DNA from 3 places in the Rhodopseudomonas boonkerdii genome. Region 3 is predicted to be linked to each of the others. Evidence: predicted binding sites of a transcription regulator. Region 3 holds the regulator's gene; each other region holds the start of a gene.
The links. Region 3 encodes PhoB, which activates phosphate uptake and scavenging genes when phosphate is short. Its sites were predicted from a motif close to TGTCATNNANCTGTCAT; they were not measured.
Positions count from the first base shown of each region.

Region 1: ugpB (sn-glycerol-3-phosphate ABC transporter substrate-binding protein UgpB) is a predicted target of PhoB. The motif match lies at 1,764-1,780, and genes of this name have one in related genera.
Region 2: E0H22_RS12465 (RNA degradosome polyphosphate kinase) is a predicted target of PhoB. The motif match lies at 1,338-1,354, and genes of this name have one in related genera.

Region 1 is NZ_CP036537.1:5,406,047-5,409,323, forward strand. Features, by position in the region: gene E0H22_RS24845 (energy transducer TonB family protein) at 1-386, shown strand, start outside; gene ugpB (sn-glycerol-3-phosphate ABC transporter substrate-binding protein UgpB) at 400-1,722, opposite strand; gene E0H22_RS24855 (sensor histidine kinase) at 2,095-3,277, shown strand, end outside.
Region 2 is NZ_CP036537.1:2,687,661-2,690,937, forward strand. Features, by position in the region: gene E0H22_RS12455 (CDP-alcohol phosphatidyltransferase family protein) at 2-556, shown strand; gene E0H22_RS12460 (P-loop NTPase family protein) at 586-1,263, shown strand; gene E0H22_RS12465 (RNA degradosome polyphosphate kinase) at 1,426-3,277, shown strand, end outside.
Region 3 is NZ_CP036537.1:646,666-649,942, reverse strand. Features, by position in the region: gene E0H22_RS03030 (aspartate aminotransferase family protein) at 1-424, opposite strand, end outside; gene E0H22_RS03025 (GcrA family cell cycle regulator) at 888-1,394, shown strand; gene phoB (phosphate regulon transcriptional regulator PhoB) at 1,605-2,309, opposite strand; gene phoU (phosphate signaling complex protein PhoU) at 2,353-3,063, opposite strand; gene pstB (phosphate ABC transporter ATP-binding protein PstB) at 3,092-3,277, opposite strand, start outside.

The DNA of each region.
Region 1 (3,277 bases), 870 kb from region 3:
ACGACACCAAGGCCGCGCCGCGCACCACTGCGCCGCAACGCGCCGAGCACGTCGCGCCGACGACGTCGGCCGCCATGGCCGGTGCCTCGCGCGCCGCGATCGCGAGCTACAACCAGCTCGTTCAGGCGCATGTGCAGCGTTTCAAACAATATCCGTCCGGCGCGCGCAGCGGGCAGGCCGGCAAGGTCCGCACCGTGGTGGCGTTTACCCTGAGCCGATCCGGCAACGTGCTGTCCGTGCGGTCGATCGGCTCGTCGGGTAATCCCGCGTTCGATGCGGAAACCGTAGCGACGGTGCGCCGCGCGCAGCCCTTCCCACCGTTCCCGGCCGAGATGGCGCTGTCGAGCCAGTCCTTCACGCTACCGCTGTCCTACGATTTGCGGTGAAGCCTCTTCGCTGTCATTGCGCCGGATTCGCCCGCTCGAATTGCCGCAGCAACCTGTTGCCGCGCTCCACCGCCGTATCGAGTGCCTGCTGCGCCGACTTCTTTCCGGCAAAGGCGGCTTCGAGCTCATCCTCGATGGCATCGCGGATCAAGGTGAAGGAACCGAGCCGCAATCCGGTCGAATTCTCCGTCGGCGGTTTCAGCGTGATCTGCTCGATCGATTTCTCGGTGCCGGGATTGCGCAGATAGAAACCTTGCGCCTTCGTCAACTCGTAAGCCGCGCGTGTGCTTGGAAGATAACCCGTGTTCTGATGCCACGCCGCCTGAATGTCCGGCTGCGACAGGAACGCGAAGAACCGCGCGACGCCCTTGTATTCGTCGCGCGGACGATCGCGCAACACCCACAGCGTGGCGCCGCCGATCATCGAGTTCTGCGGCGCACCGGCGACGTCCGGCCAGTATGGCAACATGCCATAACCGACATCGAATTTCGCATTGGCAAGAATATCGGCGCGTGTGCCGGAAGAGCCCAGAAAAATCCCGCACTCGCTCTTCTGGAAGCGCGGCTCCGCCGCAGTCGCCCGACCGCTATAGTCGAACACCTTGGTCTTCTGCCATTCGGCGAGCTGCGCGATATGACGTATCATGATCGGATTGTTGAAGGTCAGCTCGGCATCAAGGCCGCCGAGGCCGTTCGATCGGGTCGCCAGCGGAATGTTATGAAAGGCCGAAAAATTCTCCACATTGATCCACGATGGCCATGCCGTGGTGAAGCCGCATGGCGTTCCGGCGGCGCGCAGCCGCTGCGCCATCGCGCCAAGCTCGGGCCAGGTCTTCGGCGGTTCATCGGGATTGAGGCCGGCGGCACGAAACAGATCCTTGTTGTAGTACAGAATCGGCGTCGAGGCATTGAACGGGAACGACAGCATGTTGCCGGCCGTATCGGTGTAATAGCCGGTGATCGCCGGCAGGTAGGCCGAAGGGGTAAATGTCTCGGCCTGGTCGCGCATCAGCTCATAGACCGGATAGGTCGCGCCCTTGGCGGCCGTCATGGTCGCGGTGGCGATCTCGTTCACCTGCACGATGGCCGGCTGGCTGCGGGAGCGGAAGGCGAAGATCGCCGCTGTCACCGTTTCCGTATAATTTCCCTTATAAATCGGGACGATACGGAAACCGCTCTGGGTGGCATTGAAATCGGCCGCCAGTTTCTCGACCTGCCGTCCCAGTTGCCCGGACATGGCATGCCACCATTGCACTTCGACGACCGCCCGCGCCGGAGCCGTCGCCAGCAGGAGCGCCGTGACGAGCGCACAACATCCGGGCGCCAGTTTCCGCATCATCCAAGCCTGCCCTCTTGCAGTGCCGATCGGGACCGGCGTGTCATCAGTCCGTCGCCGGAAGGCCTCGCCCTTCAGCGACACACGAAAATGACGTTTTCGATAAGATTCTAGAGCACGATCCCGATAAGTGGATATCGGTTTCCGGACAAGATCATGCTTCCGTGAAGAAAGCCCCGGAACCGGCCGGCTGCAAGCAGATTCATCATGACGCCGCAGGACTGTGTTGAATTCCGATGCCTTTCGGTTCAATCGCCAGTATAGCTGCAGGGCTTGGATAGACCTTGTTCGCCAGTTGAACCTTTCCCAAAGCCAGATGACACACTCGTGGTGACAAGCCCGCATCGTGAAGTATCCGAGGGTCAGGAAGGGCTGGCGGCACAAGGCCGAACCGGCATTGTGGGACTTGTGCGCGCGATTCCGATCCGCTGGCGCATTCTCTCTATCGCGGCGCTGAATTCCGCTGTGGTCCTCGTCCTCGCCGGCCTGATCTGGAGCGGCTCGCGCGTGCTCTCCTCGGCCTGGGAGGATGTCCGGCAGGTGCGACAATCCGATCAGGTGCTTGCGCTGCTGGAAAGCGAGACCGGCCGGCTGCAGAACCTGATCCATCGTTACATCAACCAGCCGAGCCCGGAACTCTTTGCCGAGATTCTGCTGCTGCGCGAAGCGGTGCTTGGCACGCTGAACACCCGCGCGTCCACGGATCCGATGATTTCGGGGTCAGTGGCGGAACTGGAGCGCGTGACGGAGCGCTTCCTCAGCGGCTTCGGTGAGCTCCGGACGTTGCAAAGCACCATCGCCAAGACTTACGAAGACCAGGTGCTCGGGCCCGCCAAGGACATGGCAGGGCTCTATTCCATCATAGAAGGCGCCACCGGCCAGCGCGATGCCCTGATCTGGCCGGCACTCGGCAAATCCCGCGAAGCCTTCACGGCGATGCTGGTGGCAGCGAATTCCTATTATCTCTCGCTTGCCTCGGCCTCGGCGGAGGAAGCCCGCCGCAACACCGAGATGATCGAACGCACCATTCCGGTCATGACCGACCTCGCCGACAACGACCTGCAGCGTATCGCGTTGCAGCGCCTGAAAGGGAGCGCCAGCGCGTTGCGCGACGGTCTCACGAAACTGTCGGAACAACTGTCCAGCCGCACCGATCTGCTCCGCAATTCCATCGATGCCAGCCAAGCTGAAACCATCGCCGCCATCGACGGGTTGTCGGTGAAGATGCGCCAGCGCGAACAAAGCGCGCAGACCACCTTCGCCCGTACGCTGGCGGCCATCTCGCGCAACGTGATGGTGATTGCCGGCGCCTTTCTCGGTATCATTCTCACCGCAGGCATCATCATCACGCTCAGCATCCGCATGCCGCTGCGGCAGATCATGACCTCGATGCGGGCGATTACCTCGGGCGACCTCGATCGCAAGGTGCAGGGCACCACGGCCACCGACGAGATCGCCGCCATGGCGCGGGCGGTCGAAGTCTTTCGCCAGAACGCCATTGCCAAGCGCGACGCCGAAAACGAGCTGCGTGCGGCCAAGGAAAAGGCCGAGAGCG
Region 2 (3,277 bases), 2.0 Mb from region 3:
GTTGAGTATCCCCAATATCATTACCTTGGGCCGCATTCTGCTGGTTCCCATCGTCGTCTGGGCGATCGCATCCGGCCAGATGGAGGTGGCATTTGCCGTCTTCGTGATCGCGGGCGTCAGCGATGCCGTGGACGGTTTTCTTGCCAAGCGCTTCAACATGGCCAGCGAACTCGGGGCTTTGCTCGATCCGCTGGCTGACAAGGCCCTTCTGGTCTCGATCTACGTCTCCCTGGGGATATGGGGGGCAGTGCCGCGCTGGCTGGTGATTCTGGTGGTGTCGCGGGATATCATGATCGTGGGCGCGGTGATCGTCTCCTGGCTGTTCGGCAAGCCGATTCCGATGAAGCCGCTGATGGTCTCGAAACTCAATACGGTAGCTCAGGTGGCGTTCGCCGCGCTGGTCCTTGCGGCGCTCGGATTTGGTTTCAATTCGTCACCTTACAATTTGATTTTAATGGGTTTTGTTACCGTCCTGTCGCTCGCCTCCGTCGGCCTTTACCTGGTCGAGTGGGTACGGCACATGAGCACGATCGAGGCGGGCGAGCGCCCTGAGTGACTGCCGGCTCGCCGGCCTGGAGTATTTGCGTGTCTGTCCGCGTTCAACCTCGTCAACTGGCATTTGCGCTGCCCCATGCGGAAAGCCTGTCGCGCGACGATTTTCTTGAGGGGTCGGCCAATGCCGAAGCGCTCGGGCTGATCGATAGCTGGCCGGACTGGCCGAACCGGGTCATGCTGCTGGCTGGGCCGGAAGGTTCCGGCAAAAGCCATCTCGCCTCGATCTGGGCCGAACAGGCTGGAGCGCGTTCGACCATGGCGCATGCCCTGACGGCCGCCACCGTGCCCGGCGCGCTGGCGACCGGTGCGCTGGTGGTGGAAGACCTGACCCCGGACCATTTCGATGAACGGGCGCTGTTCCATCTGCTCAATCTTGCGCGCGAAGATGGTGCTTATGTGCTGATCACGACCCGGATTGTTCCGGTGGCGATGGAGATCGGGCTGCGCGATCTGCGTTCGCGCTTGCGCGCCGTGCCGGTGGTGCAGCTCAATGCGCCCGATGATCTCCTGTTTCGCGCGCTGATCGTTAAATTCTGCGCCGATCGCCAGATGAGCATCGACGAGACCGTCGTCAGTTACATCTCAAGCCGGATCGAGCGATCTTTTGCTGCCGCGCGCCGGACTGTCGAGCTGCTCGACAGCGAGGCGCTGCGGCTTCGGCGTCCCGTCACCCGGGCGCTTGCTGCCGAACTATTGCGCGAATCGTGAGTTTCATATCGGCTATGCGGCTTCGCACCGCAGCGCATATCATGCCTTGACGGCGGCCTGTGTCAGTTTCTGAATGTCATCGAACTGTCATTTAACTAACACATTGTCCGCTGCGTTTAGCTGATACCGCCACATTGCTCGAACTGGATGGATTGCGACCTGATGGACTCCGCGGAAGAGATTGCCATTGAAGAGAAAAAGGGCGAGTCAAAGCCTGTCGAAGCCATCGCATCAGGACCGGAACGTTTCATCAATCGCGAGCTCTCCTGGCTGCACTTCAATCGTCGCGTGCTGGAGGAATCCGTCAATCCAGGCCATCCCGCGCTGGAACGCGTCCGCTTCCTGTCGATCTCGGCAAATAATCTCGATGAATTCTTCATGGTGCGCGTCGCGGGGCTGAAGGCCCAGGTGCGCGAGGGGATCACCGAGCGCAGCCCGGACGGGCTGACACCGGCGGAGCAGCTGGTGCTGATCAACCATTCGGTATCCAAGCTTGCCAACGATCAGCAGGCCATCTGGCGCGAGCAGCGCAGCATGCTTGCCGATGCCAGTATCGTCCTGCTCGATGGAAAGGACGTCACCAGGGCCGAGCGCAGCTGGATTGAGGATCACTTTCTCCACAACATCTTCCCGCTGCTGACCCCATTGGCGATCGATCCCGCGCATCCGTTTCCGTTCATTCCGAACCTCGGCTTCACCATCGCGCTGCATTTGACGCGTGTGGCCGATGGCAAGACGATGAACGCGCTGATCCGCATGCCCGGCAAGATCGACCGTTTCATCCGTCTGCCCAATCCGGGTAAGGAGGGTGAGGTTCGCTTGATCACCCTGGAACAGGCGACGAGCCTGTTCATCGGGCGTCTTTTCCCCGGCTATGTCGTTCAAGGGCAGGGCGCATTCCGCATCATTCGCGACAGCGAGCTGGAAGTCGAAGAAGAGGCCGAAGATCTCGTTCGCCTGTTCGAATCGGCGCTCAAGCGTCGCCGTCGAGGCTCGGTCATCCGGCTTGAGATCGAAGCGGCTATGCCGGTGGAATTGCGCGCCTCGGTGCAGCGTGCCCTGGCAACCTCCGATGACGAAATTCTTCTGGTCGATGGTATTCTGGCCATGAACGAGGTTTCGCAGCTCACACGTCTCGATCGCCCGGATCTGGAATTTGTTCCCTATGTGCCGCGCCATCCCGAGCGTGTGCGCGATCACGGCGGCGATATCTTCGCGGCGATCCGGCAGAAGGATCTCGTCGTCCATCACCCCTATGAGTCCTTTGACGTCGTCGTCCAGTTCCTGCAGCAGGCGGCGCGCGATCCCGACGTCGTCGCCATCAAGCAGACACTGTACCGCACCTCCAACAATTCGCCGATCGTTCGCACGCTGGTCGAGGCGGCCGAAGCCGGCAAGTCGGTGACTGCCCTGGTTGAGCTGCGTGCGCGTTTCGACGAAGAGGCAAATATCCGCTGGGCTCGCGACCTCGAACGGGCCGGCGTGCAGGTGGTCTATGGTTTCCTCGAACTCAAGACGCACGCGAAACTGTCGCTCGTGGTGCGTCGTGAGGGCGGGGCGCTGACGACTTATGTTCATACCGGTACCGGCAACTATCATCCGGTTACAGCGCGCATCTACACCGATCTGTCCTTCTTCACGTCGGACCCGATCATCGGTCGCGACGTCGCGCGCGTCTTCAACTACATCACCGGTTATGCGGAGCCGAGCGACATCGAGAAGATGGCGGTGTCGCCGCTCACATTGCGCAAGCAGATGATCGGTCACATCAAAGCCGAGGCGGAATTCGCACGTGCCGGCAAGCCCGGCGCGATCTGGCTGAAGATGAATGCGCTGGTCGATCCGGGTATCATTGATGCGCTCTACGAGGCCTCGAAAGCCGGCGTTTCGATCGAACTCGTCGTGCGCGGTATCTGCTGCCTGCGCCCTGGCGTGCCCGGACTATCGGAGAACATCCGGGTCAAATCGATCATCGGCCGTTTCCTTGAACATTGCCGCATCTATTGTTTCGGTA
Region 3 (3,277 bases):
GGCCGTGGAACGCGCCTTCAAAGGTGATGATGCGCGTGCGCTCGGGATGCCCCTTGGAGAAATGATAGTGCCGCGTCACTTTCAACGCGCACTCCATCGCTTCCGCACCCGAATTGGCGAAGAACACGAAATCAGCGAACGAATTTTCGCAAAGCCGCGCGGCGAGGCGCTCACCATCCGGGCTCTTGAACAGGTTCGACATGTGCCACAATTTGGTGGCCTGCTCCTGCAGCGCTGCGACCATATGCGGATGCGCGTGACCGAGCGAATTGACCGCAACACCGCTGGTAAAATCGAGATAGCGCTCGCCGGTCGTCGAGATCAGCCAGGCCCCCTCACCGCGCTCGAACGCCACATCTGCGCGCGCGAAGACAGGCAGAAGGTGAGCCTGAGAAATTTGCGAGGATGGTGCGTTGCTGGTCATAACGGTTCCGATCAATCAGCCTGTGGCCCCCACCGATGTCGGGCACTATCGATGACAACAGTGCGACACGGGGCAGCGGACCCTCAAAACGAAACGTGCCGCCCTTCTCGGGCGGCACGCGCGCGATATTCTATGGGGGCCACCCGGGGTGTCAACCGCGCATAGTGGCTTTCAAGCCACCCCGGGGCGCACAAAAAGCCGCTTTTTCTGCTTGGTTGACACAAAGCATGTGGATGTGACTCGGCCGACTCTTGCGCGTGAGTCGCGGCATCATGTAGTTTTTGGCTTGTCGGATACGACATCTCGTGCGGCAGTAGACCCTTATACACTATCGGTACGGCGTAAGGCCGGAAGCAGTCATGCATCCGGTGAGCGCTAAGGGATTCTGACAGCGAGGTTTTTGACGATTTCAAGTCGCAGCGTCGGAGCCGATCCGGCCCGACGCCTACGAAGGGATTTGGCGATGACGGTAATCACTTGGACCGACGATCGCGTCGAACAGCTGAAGAAACTCTGGGAGGGCGGCCTTTCCGCCAGCCAGATTGCAGCGGAACTCGGTAACGTCACCCGTAACGCCGTGATCGGCAAGGTGCATCGGCTCGGCCTGTCCGGCCGCGCCAAGAGCCCTTCGTCCGCCGCGCCGCGCCCGCGCAAGCCGCGACCGGCCCAAATGGTGCGAATGCCGCGCCCCGTGGCCCGTGGCAACACTGCGCTGGCGCACAACTACGACGTCGAGATGGAGCCGGATCCGATCGCGGTCGACAATGTGATCCCGATCAGCCAACGCCTGCAGCTCGTCGAACTCAGCGACGCCACCTGCCACTGGCCGGTCGGCGATCCGGCCAGTTCCGATTTCTATTTCTGCGGCGGCAAGGCCGTGGCGGGCGCTCCTTACTGCGCGCACCATTCGCGCATCGCCTATCAGCCGGCAGCGGATCGCCGTCGCACTGCACCGAAGCCGCCGCGGTAAGCGAAAGAGTAATGAGCTAACAAAAATGCCCGGCGACGAGCCGGGCATTTTTCGTATTTTGCTATCGGGAAGAGCCATCATCTCCGCCCTCATAGTGAGGAGGCGCGCAGCGCCGTCTCGAACCATGAGTTGTGGGCGTTCCGTATCCATCCTTCGAGACGCGGCCTACGGCCGCTCCTCTGGATGAGGGCGAACCGTATGGAAGCAGAGTTACTCCGCCGCCTTGTCGAAACGATCATCGAGCGCATAGCCGGCGCCGCGAACGGTGCGGATCGGATCGGGCTCGCCGGCCGGATTGAGCAGCTTGCGCAGACGACCGATGTGAACGTCGACCGTGCGCTCATCGATATAGATGTCGCGGCCCCAGACACTGTCGAGCAGCTGTTCGCGGCTGAACACGCGGCCGGGATGCTCGAGGAAGAACTCAAGCAGCCGATATTCGGTCGGACCAAGATCGATCGGACGCGACGCACGGACGACCCGGCGCTTGTCGCGGTCGAGTTCGATATCGCCGAAGGCAAGTACGGTGGCAAGACGTTCCGGTGCCGCACGACGCAAGAGACCCTTCACACGGGCCAGCAACTCCGGGACGGAGAATGGCTTGACGATGTAATCGTCCGCGCCGGTGGCGAGGCCACGAACGCGCTCGCTCTCCTCACCGCGGGCGGTGAGCATGATGATCGGCAGCGCCTTGGTTTCCGGCCGCGCCCGCAAGCGACGGCAGAGTTCGATGCCGGACAACCCCGGCAGCATCCAGTCGAGGACCACGAGGTCCGGTACGCGCTCTTTCAAGCGGGTGTCGGCATCGTCGCCGCGGGCAACCGTCTCGACATCGTAACCTTCGGCGTCGAGATTGTAGCGCAGCAGTGTGGTCAGAGCTTCCTCGTCTTCCACTACCAGAATGCGCGCGTTCATATGGCTCGTTCCTATCTTTCGTTCAGGGACGTCGCGGCGAGCCTCAGCTCGCCGGTGTCGCAAAGTTGGTCATGTCGCCCTTCGGACGCTTGTCGACCATCTGCTGACCTTCGATCATGTAGAATACGGTCTCGGCGATATTGGTCGCGTGATCGCCAATCCGTTCGATGTTCTTGGCGCAGAACATCAGATGGATGCAGAACGAAATGTTGCGCGGATCTTCCATCATGTAAGTGAGAAGCTCGCGGAATAGCGACGTACAGATCGCGTCGATTTCCTCATCGCCCTTCCATACGCTCATCGCTGCCGGCAGGTCATGCGCGGCATAGGCGTCAAGCACCGCCTTGACCTGGGTATTCACCAGATCGGTCATATGCTCGAGGCCGCGGATCAGCTTCAGCGGGTGGAAATCGCTATCCAGCGCATTGACACGCTTGCCGATATTCTTGCTGAGATCGCCGATGCGCTCGAGATCCGTGGCAACGCGAAGCGCGCCGACGATCTCGCGCAGGTCCACCGCCATCGGCTGACGCTTGGCGATGGTGAGAACGGCACGCTCTTCGATCATCCGTTGCAGCTGGTCGATTTCCGCGTCGGTCGCCACCACGCGCGCGCCCAGGGCTACGTCACGGCGGATCAGGGCGTCGACGGATTCGACGATTTGACGCTCGGCGAGGCCTCCCATCTCGGCGACGAGACGGGTCAGTTCTTGAAGATCGTCGTCGAAGGCCTTAGTCGTATGTTCAAAAGCCATAGCTCAATCCTCTCGCGAGTTGATCGCGTCAGCCGAAACGGCCGGTGATGTAATCCTGAGTGCGGCGGTCGCTCGGCGAGGTGAAGATCTTGTTGGTCTGATCGAATTCGACCAGCTCACCGAGATACATGAAGGCGGTGGTGTCGGAGACGCGCGCCGCCTGCTGCATGTTATGGGTCACAATGGCGATCGTGTACTGATCCTTGAGTTCGTC